DNA from 3 places in the Collibacillus ludicampi genome. Region 1 is predicted to be linked to each of the others. Evidence: predicted binding sites of a transcription regulator. Region 1 holds the regulator's gene; each other region holds the start of a gene.
The links. Region 1 encodes LexA, which represses DNA repair genes until DNA is damaged. Its sites were predicted from a motif close to CGAACATATGTTCG; they were not measured.
Positions count from the first base shown of each region.

Region 1 (5,405 bases):
CCAGGATACGCGGATCCCGTGATCATGGCGGCCGGCACATTTGTACAAGGTGCTTCTTTGGAACTATCGGCGGATGGTCCCTTGCGCGAACCTTATATCGGTTTTTTACAAGGCGGGCTTACATATGAACATGCCAAATTGGCCATTCTTTTAGCGGTTCAAACCATGATGGAAAAACAATTGCTGTAGTCATTCGGGTTTTTTATGTCAAATTAATTAACACTGCTTGACACTTTTATTGTACCAATTTTATAATACAAGTGTCGGTTGGAATTTCTAACAGAGGGGGATTCCACATGAACGATGAAATCAGGCGGAATTTGGCGCTTTTTCCCATTGGAATCGTGCAGAAGCTTACGGATCTTTCTGCCCGCCAGATTCGTTACTATGAACAACACGGGTTAATTCGCCCTGCAAGAACGGAAGGTAAACAACGATTGTTTTCTTTTAACGATGTGGAACGTTTGTTAGAAATTAAACGATATATCGATCAAGGGTTGAACATTGCTGGGATCAAAAAAATGGTAGGCGTTGCACCTGAAGCTTCTCAGTTACCGGAAGCGGATGTGAAGATAGGGCCCGAGCGTAAAGAGAGAAAAGAGCTCACGGAACAAGAGTTGCATGATCTGCTGAAAAAGGAAATCATAACGAGAGCAAGCCGTCCGGGTTTACCGAACAGTTTGATCCAAGGAGAGCTTTCACGTTTTTTCCACTAATCATGGAAGTGGTGTTGTGACAGGTTAATCCCGATGCGAATTTTTATTCATTCGCATCTGTATATACAAAAGGAGGCTACCAGAACATGAACCGCAATTATACCCGCGAAGACATTATTCGCATGGCCAAGGAAGAGAATGTCCGTTATCTGCGCCTGCAGTTCACAGACCTTCTCGGTGTGATCAAAAATGTGGAAGTACCTATTTCACAACTTGAAAAAGTCCTTGACAATAAGATGATGTTTGACGGTTCCTCCATCGAAGGGTTCGTACGTATCGAGGAATCGGATATGTATCTCTACCCTGATCTCTCCACATGGCTGATCTTCCCATGGGGCAGCGAGCATGGAAAAGTTGCCCGTCTGATCTGTGACATCTATATGCCTGACGGAACTCCGTTTGAAGGGGATCCCCGTGGCATCTTGAAGCGTGTGCTCGCAGAAGCGAAAGAAATGGGCTTCACGAGTATGAATGTGGGTCCGGAGCCGGAATTCTTCCTCTTCAAAATGGACGAACAAGGCAATCCTACCATGGAAGTCAACGATAAAGGCGGTTATTTCGATCTTGCACCTGTCGATCTCGGGGAAAACTGCCGTCGTGAAATCGTTCTTGCTCTCGAAAAAATGGGATTTGAAATCGAGGCTTCTCACCACGAGGTGGCGATCGGGCAACATGAGATCGATTTCAAATATGCGGATGCCGTCCAAGCTGCAGACAATATCATGACATTTAAATTAGTTGTCAAGACAATCGCACGTCAATACGGTTTACATGCAACATTTATGCCGAAACCGTTATTCGGCGTCAACGGTTCCGGAATGCATACACACCAATCCCTCTTCACCGAGAAGGGCAATGCATTCTACGACGAACATGACGAGCTGGGCCTTTCAAAAGTTGCGAAACATTATCTGGCGGGTATTCTGGCGCACGCTCGCGGCTTTGCAGCGATCACGAACCCGACGGTCAACTCGTACAAGCGGCTCGTTCCGGGATACGAAGCACCTGTTTACATCGCTTGGTCTGCGAAAAATCGTTCGCCGCTCGTTCGCATCCCTGCTTCCCGCGGTTTGTCTACACGGATTGAAGTCCGTAACCCGGATCCTTCCTGTAACCCGTACTTGGCTCTTGCAGTCATGTTGAAAGCGGGTCTCGACGGAATTAAACGTGAACTTCCGTTGCCGGAAGCAGTCAATCGCAATATCTATGTCATGAGTGATGCGGAACGTGAAAGAGAAGGCATTCTGTCCTTGCCTGGCAGCTTGAAAGAAGCGATTGACGAGCTTCTTGCCGATGAAGTGATCTGCAGTGCTCTCGGTGAACATGCACTCACACATTTCGTAGAAGCGAAAACGATCGAGTGGGACATGTTCCGTACGCACGTCACACCATGGGAACGCGATCAATACTTATCTCTTTATTAAGGATGAATAACAAAAAACTCCGGTTTACCGCCGGAGTTTTTTGTTTCGATTGCATGCTTACCTGTTTGTTAAAGGATACGATTAACACCATTCGATCTTAAAAGATATGACGGAAGACGCCGATCACCTTTCCTAAGATCACTACGTTATGATAGCGCAATGGTTCCATAGAAGCATTCTCAGGCTGTAAACGAATGTGATCCGATTCCTTGAAGAAGCGTTTCACAGTCGCTTCTCCCTCTTCCGTCATCGCGACAACAATCTCACCGTTCTGGGCGGTCGACTGTTTGCGTACGATGACAAGATCTCCGTCGAGGATACCCGCTTCAATCATCGAATCCCCTTGTACCTGAAGAAGAAACACTTCCGCGTCTCCGACAAAACGGGAGGGAAGGGGGAAATAGTCTTCGATGTTTTCGATCGCTGTGATCGGGCTGCCCGCCGTAACTTTGCCGATGATGGGGGCCATCACGGTCGAATATTCATAATCTGCCATGTACTCATCCGTATCCAACACTTCAATTGCCCTTGGTTTCGTCGGATCCCTACGGATTAGCCCTTTTTGTTCAAGCCTTGCTAAATGTCCGTGCACGGTTGAACTGGAAGCCAGACCGACCGCTTCCCCAATTTCCCGAACAGAAGGCGGATATCCTTTTTCCCGAACTTCTTTCTTTATAAAATCGATAATCTGCTGTTGCCTTTTCGATAATTTGACCATGAAAATAACTCTCCTATTACGCAGATCTCGTAAACACACGTCGTTTACTTGAATTATATCATAGGATGGCAAATTATACAAACATGAGTTCGCATGTGGAAATTCTCCAGTCTGGGAACTCTACTGAATGAATAGTTTGAGGAGGGTTCTTATGACGGCTGATGGGAATACGCTTATCTGTGAACATCCTGTACGCGTTACGAACCTTGATAAGGTGCTTTGGCCGGAAGCGGGGATTACCAAAGCGGAATATATCCAGTACATCATTCAAATGGCTTCTTACTTAATTCCTCATTTGAAAAATCGGCCGTTGACAGTGATCCGTTTTCCGGACGGGATTCACGCGCACTCGTTTTATCAGAAGAACGCGCCGAAAGAAACGCCGAAATGGGTCAATACGTATCCTGTTTGGTCGGAGGAGAGCAAACGAACCATTCATTACATGTTAGCGAATGATACGAGCACTCTCATCTGGTTGGCCAATCATGCTTGTATTGAGCTTCATCCGTGGTTTTCCCAAATCCAAGCGCCGAATAGTCCGACGAACATCGCGTTTGATTTGGATCCGTCTGTTCCCGGATTTGAAAAGGTAAGAGAAGTCGCGTTACGTTTGAAGGAGGTTTTGGACGATCTGGGGCTCCCTTCTTATCCGAAAACCTCAGGCGCATCCGGTATCCAAATATTCATTCCGCTCGCTCTAGGTTTTTCATATGAAGACACCCGGATGATCACTTCCTTCATCGGTCGGTTTATGGCAGAAAAATACCCGAAAATCATTACAGTTGAGCGGATGGTGAAGGATCGCGGGGACAAAGTGTATATCGACTACCTGCAACATGCGCCGAACAAAACGTTGATCGCTCCGTATTCGGCCAGAGCGGTTGCAAAGGCTTGTGTATCCGCCCCTCTCACTTGGGAGGAACTGCAAAAAGGGGTTGTACCCGAAGATTTTACGATTGTAAACATGGTATCACGCGTGAATACATTGGGCGATTTGTTCGCACCTCTGACTCGTCCCGGAGTAGACATTGGAGAGTTGCTACAATTGATACGCCAACATTCCTCATCTTGACGAAGGAGAACATCCTCTGATTAAATGGTTATGACCCAATACCTGGTACGGTGATTAAAGGAGGAGCCCATGCAAGCAGAATTCGCGATAATCGGGGGGACTGGCGTTTACGATCCGGCGTTGCTGGATCATTCCACTCGTCAAATGATACATACATCTTTCGGTGCTGTAGAAGTTACCATAGGCGAATACAAAGGGAAACGGATTGTTTTCCTGCCACGTCACGGTTATAAACATTCTGTACCGCCACACAAAATCAACTTTCGCGCGAACATCCGTGCGTTGCAAGAGTTGGGGGTGCAGCAGGTTCTGGCGACGGCTGCTGTAGGTTCACTGAAGCGGGAACTGCCCCCTGGTAGTCTGGTGATCGTTGATGATTTTATCGATATGACGAAAAATCGCGTGCAAACGTTTTTTGAAGGAGAAGAAGGGGTCATACATATCGATATGACCGATCCTTATTGCAATCGTTTGCGACGACAATTGGTCGAAGTGGCCAGGGAGAACGGGATTCTTGTTCAAGACGGCGGCGTATATGTCTGTACGGAAGGCCCGCGTTTTGAGACACGTGCCGAGATTCGCACATACGCCTCTTGGGGAGGGGACGTGGTTGGGATGACATCCGTACCCGAGGTGATCTTAGCGAAAGAAGCCCGATTTTGTTACGCGACGGTCGGTATCGTGACCAACTACTGTTCGGGGATCAGTCCGCATGCACTCACTCATCAGGAAGTGATCGATACCATGAAAGACCGGATTGAGACCGTTCGAAAACTCTTTCTCTTAACGATCGAAAACGGTCACCATGAGCGCACATGCGCGTGTCCACATGCGCTGGATGAACTGGGGACCTTGTAGGACGATTGTATAACCCCAAGTTTTTCAAAATAGCCACACGTGCCTTAAGTAGTCTCATCAGAGTGTAAAAAGTTTCTGTTGCGGAAGGAGAAGTTGTGGCTTCCAAAATTACCGGAGTGTCTTTTGGGTGGGTGTATCGCTTGCAGCGCAGATGTGAGTGGAAGGTTGTTGCGCTTCCTTTAAGCTGTTAAGAGGGCATATGCTTGGCGTGAAACAGCGACTTTGGAGGTCGTCTCGCTTCCTTTCGGATGTAAAAGGGTATATGCATTGCGCGTAATAGCGACTTTGAAGGTCGTCTCGCAACATATGATTATGATTCCATGCGAGACGACCTTCACGGAGCATAAGCGCAATGCATATACCCGCCGAAACGATCTTCACGGAGCATAAGCGCAATGCATATACACGCCGAAACGACCTCCACGGAGCATAAGCGCAATGCATATACACGCCGAAACGACCTCCACGGAGCATGAACGCCAAGCATATGCCCGCAATGACGACCTTCATCGAACCCTAGCGCAAAACGATACATCCACCCAAGCACTCATTTTTAAAATAGGAAGGAAGGTTAACGATGCGCCCGATTCGATGGGATGGGAAACAACTTTTACTCA
Region 1 is NZ_BOQE01000001.1:3,627,616-3,633,020, reverse strand. Features, by position in the region: gene DNHGIG_RS18425 (methionine gamma-lyase family protein) at 1-189, shown strand, start outside; gene DNHGIG_RS18420 (MerR family transcriptional regulator) at 297-716, shown strand; gene glnA (type I glutamate--ammonia ligase) at 803-2,140, shown strand; gene lexA (transcriptional repressor LexA) at 2,238-2,858, opposite strand; gene ligD (non-homologous end-joining DNA ligase) at 3,010-3,930, shown strand; gene mtnP (S-methyl-5'-thioadenosine phosphorylase) at 4,000-4,788, shown strand; gene mtnA (S-methyl-5-thioribose-1-phosphate isomerase) at 5,366-5,405, shown strand, end outside.

Region 2 (5,405 bases), 1.7 Mb from region 1:
GAGTAATCGCGTTGCAAACGGCCCAGCGATAAAAGACCCCAGTTCAATGATTCGTACACCTTCCAATGGTCGGCCCATACGAAACTCTCCTTTCCTAAAACGATTGGAAAAATACATTCGTTAATTTTTTAAATATAATGATCATTATATACTAATAATGAAATCATATAATACATAATATTTCTACTATAATAACAAAAATATATTCTTAAATACCGAAAACAAAACCACCTTGGTGGCGGTTTTGTTTTGTAAAAATTCGCCCCTCTGAAGGTACGATCCGATCATAACAATTTTCTTACGGGGAATATTAGAACCATCACTTGTCTACCGGAGGACGCCGTATGTATGAGACGAAAGAAAATCTGATTGAATCAATCGTCGAATTGATCAACGAACACTTTGACATGCAGATCGTTTTAGGAGAAAACGATTTACCGATCGTTGAATCTGCACGTGAAAAAACGAACAGTTCACTCACTAATTTTCTAAACGATTTTATCAATCGAGTGGACAGTTCTGATTTGAAAGGAACTCTAAACTACTACTTTGGCAATGAATTGGACTTCGATACCCCCGAAGAATTCCATCGGTACTAACCTTGAGGTGGACATCATGGAACATGATTATAAACGTATGTCGACAGAGGAGTTGGAAGAGTTAAGCCGACAAAATGATCGTGAAAATTTTGCCATCCTGCAAGAATTGATTCGAAGAGGATGGGGAAGAGACATCCCGGATACAATGGAGGATTCCGATATGCATTTGACGGAAGACGACTTTTAATTGGAATATGAAAGGACCTTCGGAGAGAAGGTCCTTTTCATCTGTTTGGATACTTAAAAGCAACTATATACAGGAAGATTAGGATGAGCAATGGGATTACACCTAAGATCGTCCATAGAACAATCAATTGCGTTGTCATGACTCTGACTCCTTCATGTTCATTTTGAGTTAGTGTTCCCTTGCTCCTCATATTTCATGTCTCAAATACCGTCCAATCCAATGGTTACTCGGATCGACGGTCAACATCGATTGGCTCTTCTCTCTTTCCATCGATTCGATTTTGTTTCCTGACACGTATTGCTAATTTCATATGTTCCGCGATAATCTTCTGTTTCCATTGTTCGATGGGACATGAAACGCATTCGAGAAAGAGTCCTGCCTGCCTGAACGAACACCAATCGCAAATTTGCTTTTCGTAATAATCAACCGCTTCTGTAGCGTTCATATTGGGATCAGTCCGTTCAGGAAGATGACTTGACTTTGTATGTTCTCTACCGTTTCAAATCTTCTCATTCTGTTTCAAATCCCCTTTCATGCAAATTTCGATTTACTTACTGCATCGACATTCCACATCTCATGCATCCATTGAAAACTTTTCCAAATATATGTTTCCATAACGTGAACATCATATTTTATTTGCCAAGAGGTAAAATAAGAGCATTCGACTACACTTTCCTTTGTAACGATTCGTTACTATTCTGTTCAAAAAAAAGCGTCCAATCAAAACCAAGAACGGCTGCGATACGTTTCGCAACATCAACGCTTGGCCGTCTATTGCCGTTTTCAATCATTGTGTAATAATGCCGAGTAATTTTAGACTGAACAGCAACAGCTTCATGGGTCATGTTTTTTTCTTTCCGAATATTTTCAAGCCACTTGTGATTCACTTATCTTCACCTCCGTAACGATACGTTACATCTATTATAAGTCACAGAATGTTACCTAAACAAGGGATACAGTAACTTTTTGATACATTTCTTTTTCGTCACGAATTGTTACGGTATTCTAAGGATAGCGCTGGAGGTGAGAAGGATGATAGGCCAACGTTTACGCGGTTTGAGGGAAAAACGTAATTTAACACAAGAACAAGTGGCGAAAATTCTTGGCATTACAAGACCTGCCTATACACAATATGAAACCGGTAAACGCGAACCCGATCCTGAAACTCTGGCAAAACTCGCTGAAATCTATCAAGTAACAACTGATTACCTCATAAAAGGAACGAACGATCCCGCACAAAAACGATCGATATTGAACGATGTCATAGAGAATCTTACGCCAGAAGAAGTTGAACAACTGAGAACCCTTTTGCAGGAAGAAGTCGCGTTTAAAGAACTCCTTTCCTCACCAACCGAGACGATAAAAGATTTTCTTCGAGCTTGGACGATCATGCAAAAGATGAATAAAGGGAAAACGAAATAATCCCCAAGAATAACTTCCCACATAAGAATAGCCCATCCGGGCTTTTTATTTCACATGAGTTAACGAACATATGTTTGCTGCGAGCGGTAGGAGGGGTTAGAATTGAATTCAATTCCGCTGACTCGTCTTGAATCTTTGGTTGATGAACTGTTACACAAACTGGACATTCAGAATGCAAGTCAAATCGATCTTGAGTACATTGCATCCTCTCTTGGAGTCGGTTTTACATATGCCTCGTGCAAAAGTATGGCTTTTCTTGAAAAGAGATTCGTCATTATAGATGAACGTTTACAACCACTTGAACAACGTGAAGACTTTGCTCATGAATTGTGTCATATATTAATTCACACTGGATCTCAACTGAACCTCCCCGATATGTTGATCAAATTACAAGAAGCGCAAGCAAACAAAATGGCGATGCACTTACTAGTCCCTACTCGTTTTCTTATAGAGGTGATTGAGTCGGGACTGCATCATCATGTAACCCTTTCCTATCACTTTCGTGTAACTCCTTTCTTTATGAAACGCCGTTTGGAAATTTTCAAACAGAAATTGCAGCAAATTCAATATCAAAAACGATTGACCTCCACTTTGGCGCACCCTCCTACATTCAGAAGAGAAGATTCATGTGTGTGACGGATGGAACCAAAACAAACGAAAAGCTCTCCTCTTCGCAAGGAGAGCTTGTTTCTTCATTGCTGTTGTTTTGATTATGCCACCGACTTCTTCGTCAATTGCATATCTTCAGCGCGCATCTTTGACTCATCAAATTCTTTTTCCCACTTCGCGACAACGATCGTAGCCGCCGCATTGCCGATCAGGTTGACGAGCGCACGCGCCATCGAAAGGAAACGGTCAACCCCAATGATCAAAGCAAGCCCTTCCACAGGCACGACGTGTGTCGCCGCAAGCGTGGCCGCCAGTGTGATAAACCCTCCGCCTGTTACCGCAGCGGCACCTTTTGATGTGAGCATCAAGATCGCGATGATCGTCAACTGGTGCATCAAATCCAGATGAATCCCATAAATCTGCGCGATAAAGACCGCCGCGATCGACAAGTAGATCGATGTTCCGTCCAGATTGAATGAATAACCTGTCGGAACCACCAGGCCTACCACGCTCTTGGAACAACCGTAACGTTCCATCTTCTCCATAAGATTGGGCAACACCGACTCGGAGGAGGAAGTTCCGAGAACGACCACGATCTCTTCCTTGATATATTTGATCAGACGCCAGATACTAAACCCATACATTTTCGCGACCGTTCCAAGAACGACAACGATAAAAATGACCATCGTCAAATAGACGACACCGACCAGTTCAGCGAGAGGCTTTAACGTATGAATCCCAAACTTCCCGATTGTATATGACATCGCCCCGAATACGCCGAAAGGAGATAGCTTCATAATCATATCGACGAGTTTAAACATCGCTTCCGATACACGTTCGAAAAACGAAATCACTGGTTTACCACGTTCGCCGAGCGTTGACAGAGCAAGTCCAAAAAGTGTGGAAAAGAAGAGTACTTGCAACATGTCCCCTTTTGCCAAAGAATCGACGATATTTGTCGGCACGATATTGACGAGAAAATCGACTGCAGACAAGTGGGACGCGCCCTGGGTGTATTTCGAAATATCCCCTTTGCTCAAATGACTCAAATCCAAACCAGTTCCCGGTTGCAGGACATTGACCGCAACCAAGCCGATCAAGAGCGCGAAAGTTGTAACGATTTCAAAGTATAAAATCGCTTTTCCCCCGATCTTCCCTATTTTCTTGACATCCCCCATCCCCGCGATACCGACGGTGATGATAGAGAAGAGAAGAGGTGTAATCACCATTTTGATCATATTGATAAAGACATCACTGAGTACCTGGAACTTCGCTGCTAAAGAAGGATCAATCAGACCGAATAGGATACCGAGAATAGCAGCGATCAATACTTGAATAGCCAATGAACTGCGTTTCATTTCGACCCTCCATCTATGGTGAAAACTCTTTCATAATCATTAGCGTATCGAAGTGTTCATAAATCTGTCAAAAGCAGTATTTCAATTTCCTCACTACATGGTGTCTACTTTTCAGTCGATTGTTTCCGTTTTCATGGTATTATGTCGATTTCTTTCGATTTTTGTAAATCAGATAGATATTTAGGAGCAGGCGCTGAACTTTGGTGAAAAAAATCCCTGCATCGAAAAAGCTCACGGCTTGAGCGTGAGCTTTTCGTTATGGAATCATCCAAGAAAATACACTGTATTGCAAATACGTAATGACACAAATCGAAAGAACCAAAATGATACTATGCTTGACAGTAAAGAGAAACAACTTGGATTCATTACCAGGCATCCCCACTGCGGCACAAGCAACCGCAATGGATTGCGGGGAAATCATTTTTCCCATAACCCCTCCACTACAGTTTGCCGCCACCGCTAACACCGGTTTCATTCCTACACTCGTTGCCGACACCTTCTGCAAGTTTCCGAATAGCAAATTGGAAGATGTATCTGATCCGGTAATAAAGACCCCTAACCAACCTAAGATGGGGGAAACGAACGGGAACAAAGCTCCTGTTGATGCAACCGCTTTACCTAAAGTTACACTCATTCCCGAAGCATTCGTTATATAGGCAAATCCAACGACAGAACAAATTGTTAAAATTGGGAACTTCAATTCGCTGATGGTTTCCCCAAAGGTAAGGAACCAATCTTTCCAGGAAATGCTTAACATGAATTTAGTCACAAGAGCTGCCAGTAAGACTGCCGTTCCTGCTGCTCCTAAGAGTTCAAGTTTGAATACGGCAGCGACTGGTTTTCCATTGGATATCACGAGATTATGAAGACCTGGAACAGCCGGATGAAAACTCAACGCTTTCCCAATACTATTCATGGCAACTAAGAATCCATTGGATCCTTTGTAATTACCGATCAAGGCATCTTTAAATCCATTGACACCCCAAAGAGTGATAAACAAGGTTAAAACAAGGAAAGGAGACCAAGCTTTAAGAATTTGTCCTCCCGTATAACGTTCAGCGGTTGCAGCTACTTCAACTATCCCCCCCTCTTGCTGCTGAAAACGATGAATGTGTTTAGGCTTCCAAACTTTCAAGAAGACCGTCGTACAGATCATTGAAACCAACGCCGAAAGGATATCGGGCAATTCCGGGCCTAAAAAGTTAGAAGATAGAAATTGTGAAAGTCCGA
Region 2 is NZ_BOQE01000001.1:1,960,125-1,965,529, reverse strand. Features, by position in the region: gene DNHGIG_RS09890 (CaiB/BaiF CoA transferase family protein) at 1-78, opposite strand, end outside; gene DNHGIG_RS09885 (hypothetical protein) at 345-599, shown strand; gene DNHGIG_RS09880 (hypothetical protein) at 616-786, shown strand; gene DNHGIG_RS09875 (hypothetical protein) at 1,010-1,231, opposite strand; gene DNHGIG_RS09870 (helix-turn-helix transcriptional regulator) at 1,452-1,673, opposite strand; gene DNHGIG_RS09865 (helix-turn-helix domain-containing protein) at 1,819-2,208, shown strand; gene DNHGIG_RS09860 (ImmA/IrrE family metallo-endopeptidase) at 2,311-2,844, shown strand; gene dctA (C4-dicarboxylate transporter DctA) at 2,919-4,175, opposite strand; gene DNHGIG_RS09850 (L-lactate permease) at 4,432-5,405, opposite strand, start outside.
Region 2: DNHGIG_RS09860 (ImmA/IrrE family metallo-endopeptidase) is a predicted target of LexA. The motif match lies at 2,272-2,285, and genes of this name have one in related genera.

Region 3 (5,405 bases), 740 kb from region 1:
CGTTCGTTGTATATGTAATAGACGATTCGAATTCTCGGTACCCACCGGTAGATGTACCGATAATGACTGCGATACGGCAATCATTTAAATTGTGTAAACCAGCCATCTCTACGGCATCTACAGTTGCCGCGATCGCCAATTGGCTCACTCTCGGATATCTATTATATTTTTTTCCAGAAATAATTTCAAAGTTTTCATGTATGACACCACAAACAATGCTCGAATTTTTCGGTCCTATCCCCTGAAGCACTTCTTGTGTACATATTCCTTTCTCCAATACCTTTCTGAATTCATCCCTGTTGCTTACTCCGGGTGCTTTCACACCATAACCTGTTATGACTATCCGAGTCAATACATATCCCTCCGAACAGGAATTAAACTGTAAGGTAATATATACATAGAATTAATACAGAGCCAGTAAATTAAATTTATGAGGCAATTTTGAATAACAAAAATCCGCCACTCATAGGTAAGATGTAAGTACGAACAAACATCACCACGAAAGACGGATATGGATTGATTTTACCACTAAGTTCCACCAAAGAGAATCCTTTTATTGTATGATTTTCTCGTATTGGATATTTCATCTTATTGAAAAACTCCCATACACTTTCATGAACCGAAGTGGGTTTTCTTCCAATCAGTATTTGTGATGATAGGGAGATTCGTGCCGAAACTTTCTTATCCTTAGTAAATGAAGTCTTGACTTTCGCGAAATTTTTCCATCGCTTTTTCGCCAATTTTTCATGAGCGTCTGTTCAGAAGGCGAACTTTTCTTTTGCTCAGGTTATTAGCCGTTTCAAGAAATGACATCCCCCGATAACATATAATATCTTGATTTTGAGGGGTGAAGACAATGTTTGGATCTTTTACTCGTTGGGCTATTGTATTTCTTATCATCTTCGTCTTGTTCATCTTACTCGTTCCTGGTTATGGCGGTGCAGGCTATGGAGCTGCAGGTGCAGGAGGTTATTGATAAGAGCAGTCAACACAGCCCGTCGTTTAAGACCGTCTGATTTATCAGGCGGTTTTTTTTATGGATCACGAATACAAAGTGAGGTCAGGTTCGTCAAATCACGGTCGGTATTCACAGCCGGTAAAGAGCCGTGCATGCGTGTAGGGGAGAAGGGATGGGGGAAAGCAAAACTGTAGTAGGATGATTTTACAAAAATACATAGGACTGAATTTGACGATTGGATCCCCTTGCGAAATCACTGCTAGATTTGGGGATCCAATATATGCTCCAACATTCCGATCGCCTCCGCTTCAAGCATCGGCAACATGTAAGGTACCTCTTTGATCAAACCTTTCTCTTTAAACTTCACGACTACATCCCAGTTGCGCCATTCCTTTTCAATGATGAAGATCGCGTTGCTATGTAATTGCCGCCTGACTGTAACCATCTCTTCTGAGATCCTCTTATGCAACGTCTCGAACATACTGCTCGCCCAGGATTGAGACGCTTTGATCTCTCGCTCAATCAATTTCAACATAAGCTCACGAAGCAACAGCTCGCGTATCAATGCAGTCGCACGTGCTTTGTTCATCATATCACCTACAACGAGAACGTATGTTCCTATTGTACTCATCATACGAGCAGGATTACATAGAAATTTTTACCAATTTAATAATGGTACGAAAACAAGAAACCGCCTCGTCACTCAGGGCGGTTTCTTATTCCTCAACCAATTGTTCATCATACATATTATTTAACCGATCTGATGCACTCACTGAATCATTCTTCGTCCACACATTGGAATCACCAAATTCATTATAGCGGGTTTTATTTGCGAGTTCGAATGGATATAATAAATACGAACATGAGTTCGCATTTGAGGTGGTATCATGCTGAAGGACTTGGAGCGCTATCTTGATACCGGGGCTCTCGTTGACATCATCTACATGGATCGTAACGAGCAATTTACCAAACGGACTGTTAAACTGAAGGAGATCAGTGGGGAACACGTGAAGGCATACTGTTATCAGAGACATGCGAACCGGATGTTTAAGATCGACAAAATCCTTGCGGCCATTCCGGCAAGAAAAAATAAGCCCCGGTTCTGAGCCACTGGGAGCAGATTCTGCGGAATCTGAGCGAGATCATCAAAGCGGCCGTTCCGCACGGTCATCTGTATGCCGGCAGTAAAAAGGCGAACCGGGGCATGGCGGGAAGAGATCGTACTTTTTTAGTTGCTTATAATGACATTTTATAAATCTCCAAGATGTCTTCCTTGTTCAATCGCTTAAACCTTCCGACTTCTCCTCTCGCCAACGCTTTCTCAGCCAGTACTTCGAGTTGTGAATCATCAATGTTATAATCAGCTAAGCGGGATGGAGCCCCGAGGCTGTTCCAGAATGCACGAAGCTTTTCGATCCCTTCTAATGCAATCTCATGATCCGATTTTCTTTCGGGGTTCACATCAAAGACGCGAATCGCTAACTGCTTAAACCGATCAACATTTTCCTCCAAACAATATTTCATCCAGTTCGGAAATAAGATAGCCAGTCCTCCCCCATGTGGGATGTCATAAACAGCGGAAACCGCATGTTCAATCTGATGAGTCCCCCAGTCGCCATCGAATCCCATGTCGAGTATTCCGTTCAATGCCATGGTACCGCAGTACAATATGGTTTCCCGATGTTCATAATGATCAAAATCCTCTATAAGCTTCGGAGCGGTTTCGATCACCGTTTTCAAAATCGATTCACACATCCGGTCTTGCAGCGGTGTATTGGGGACATGATGAAAATACTGCTCAAACACGTGTGACATGATATCAACGATTCCATAAACCGTATGATCTTTAGGTACGGTAAACGTATGAACCGGATCGAGAATCGAAAACTTGGGGTAAACCAGAGGACTTCCCCAACCATATTTCTCCTTTGTTTCCCAATTGGTAATCACGGATCCTGAATTCATCTCGGAACCGGTTGCAGCTAAGGTCAGAACCGTTCCAAAAGGCAATGCATCTGTTGGCGTTACTTTTCGAGTGATAATATCCCATACATCGCCCTCATACTTTGCACCAATAGTAATCGCCTTGGTGCAGTCAATAACGCTACCACCACCTACAGCGAGCAAAAACTCAATTCCTTCCGCTTTACATATGTCAACTCCTTTATGTACGGTGGATAAGCGGGGATTCGGCTCCACACCAGGCAATTCATAAACAGTTGCATCGATATCCTGTAATATTCTCATGACATTGTCATAAATTCCATTGCGTTTGATGCTTCCGCCACCATAAACAAGTAAAATTTTCTTCCCAAAAGGAGGAATTTCTGTGCGAAGCTGCTCAAGTTGCCCTTCTCCAAAAATAAGTTTTGTTGGATTGTGAAAAGTAAAAGGATTCATCAGGATCTCTCCTTCTTAGTATTTCTTACGCTGATTACCGCTCATTTAGGATGCGGTTACAGTCATTGCTCTAATAAACATATAATAATGTTATGACACATAAAAGAGGCACTATTTCTTCGCAAATTACCTGAAGGAAATATTAGAATGGTAAAATGCTGGCAAATCGCTCGCAGGCAACTCTCATAGGACAACTGGAAACAGGCGGATTTTCACTTTTAATATTGGATAAAAGCCGTTTCACAAATCCACATCTTTCGATAACATATAACATCTTGATTTTAAGGGGTGAAGACAATGGACGGCACATTCGGATACTTTACACGTTGGGCGATTGTTTTTCTTATCATCTTCGTCTTGTTCTTCTTACTTGTTCCTGGTTATGGCGGTGCAGGCTATGGAGCTGGCGCAGGAGCCTGCGGTTGTTAAGGATCATTGACTCGAGGTAACAAATGACCGTCTGATTACCAGGCGGTCTTTTCATTTACTTTCCACTTAATTCATATTGATTACTCTGGATCTTCGCAGGATTGACAGAATTTTTTATTATTCAGCAAGCCCTAACTTAAACAGAGAGTATTGAACATGAAACATTGCAAGCATAAAATTTTGTTAAAACTCGTGGAGGTGGTATGTAAGAGTATGGAAGAATCCATTTTTGAAATTTTGGGAATTGGATTACGGGAAGATTCCTTTACGAATCTACTTAGTTATACTTTTGAAACCCTACCTGAATTTAGAATAAACTTAATTCATTTTCTCCTTAATGCGAAAGGGCAACATTCAATTCATTGGAAATCGATGACTCGTAAGACTGTCTCGCAAAAGAATCGAAGAGATATTCCTGATCTCATTCTTTATAGTCATGATGAAAAGATAATCATTGTTATTGAGAATAAGATTCTTGCACACGAAGGAAAAGACCAAACAAAAAATTATTCATCGAAGGAATTCAAAAATAAAATAGAGGAACTGTTAGAAATTGAGGAAGCAACATTCCATTACTACTATTTAACCATTGACGGAGAGAAGCCTAAGTCAAAGAATTTTAAAAAATTGACTTACTCACAAATCGTATCTTTGATACCTACGGATTTACCCGACAGAAAATTGTCTTTACTCCTAGAGGAATTAAGAGAAAAAGTAATGGAGTATAATAATTGGCCGGCTCCTAAAGATAATGACATTGTCTTGGAGTATCTGAATCGAACAAAAGGCTTTATCACTCCCGAACGAACATTTTCATGTCTCATTGAACAATTGGATATGAATGATTTAATTCTGAAGGATATTGGAATAACAGGGAACCGAGGAAGTGCATTCATCCCTTTCGCAAAGTGGCATTTGCCTCATTGGGAAGGTATTAGAAACGATACAAAGGGTGGAGATGGGCTCACCTGTTACGATATTCATTTGGAGATGCAATGGGATACCAAGAAGGATCAAGAACATCTTTCACTCCAACTCCACTATCAATCATTACCATACTACACACAGAAAGAATTAAAGAAGTGTTCAGAATGGTTCCGTGAAACGTATCTGTTAGGAAAGGGTGCTTTTTTTAGAGAATTAGAGAAACAAGAGTTTTGGATGAGGGAAGAGGGGTGGAAATTAACTAATGGTTTTCTACGACTGGCATCTTACCGCTTTGACAAAGATGTCACGATGGGGGAATTCAAACGTAAAATTACTGATTTAGTAAGATCTATGATCCCGATCATTGACCAAGCTTTGTGTGAAGCAACGATAACATATGAGATCGCAAATACCTATAAGGAGCAAGTTTTTGAGGGGATTTGGCTTGTGTTTTTGGAATGTCAGAGACAAAGAAATCATTTACTTTTGGAGCAGCAGGATGATCAACTAATCGTTGTCGTTGGAGCCAATGACCCATCCGATCTAGAGAACGAAATAATCGTGCATTTTGCAGCCAAGGAAGCAGAAAAAATCCTTAAAGAAAAAAGAGTAAATATGAGGTTTACATACGAGAAAGCAGGACCGATCCTAATCAATGGACAAAACCAACTAGCTACAAGAGAGTACTATT
Region 3 is NZ_BOQE01000001.1:2,882,872-2,888,276, forward strand. Features, by position in the region: gene DNHGIG_RS14575 (beta-ketoacyl-[acyl-carrier-protein] synthase family protein) at 1-352, opposite strand, end outside; gene DNHGIG_RS14580 (YhjD family protein) at 1,218-1,550, opposite strand; gene DNHGIG_RS14585 (WYL domain-containing protein) at 1,846-2,064, shown strand; gene DNHGIG_RS14590 (iron-containing alcohol dehydrogenase) at 2,195-3,358, opposite strand; gene DNHGIG_RS14595 (hypothetical protein) at 3,656-3,787, shown strand; gene DNHGIG_RS14600 (PD-(D/E)XK nuclease family protein) at 4,001-5,405, shown strand, end outside.
Region 3: DNHGIG_RS14585 (WYL domain-containing protein) is a predicted target of LexA. The motif match lies at 1,816-1,829, and genes of this name have one in related genera.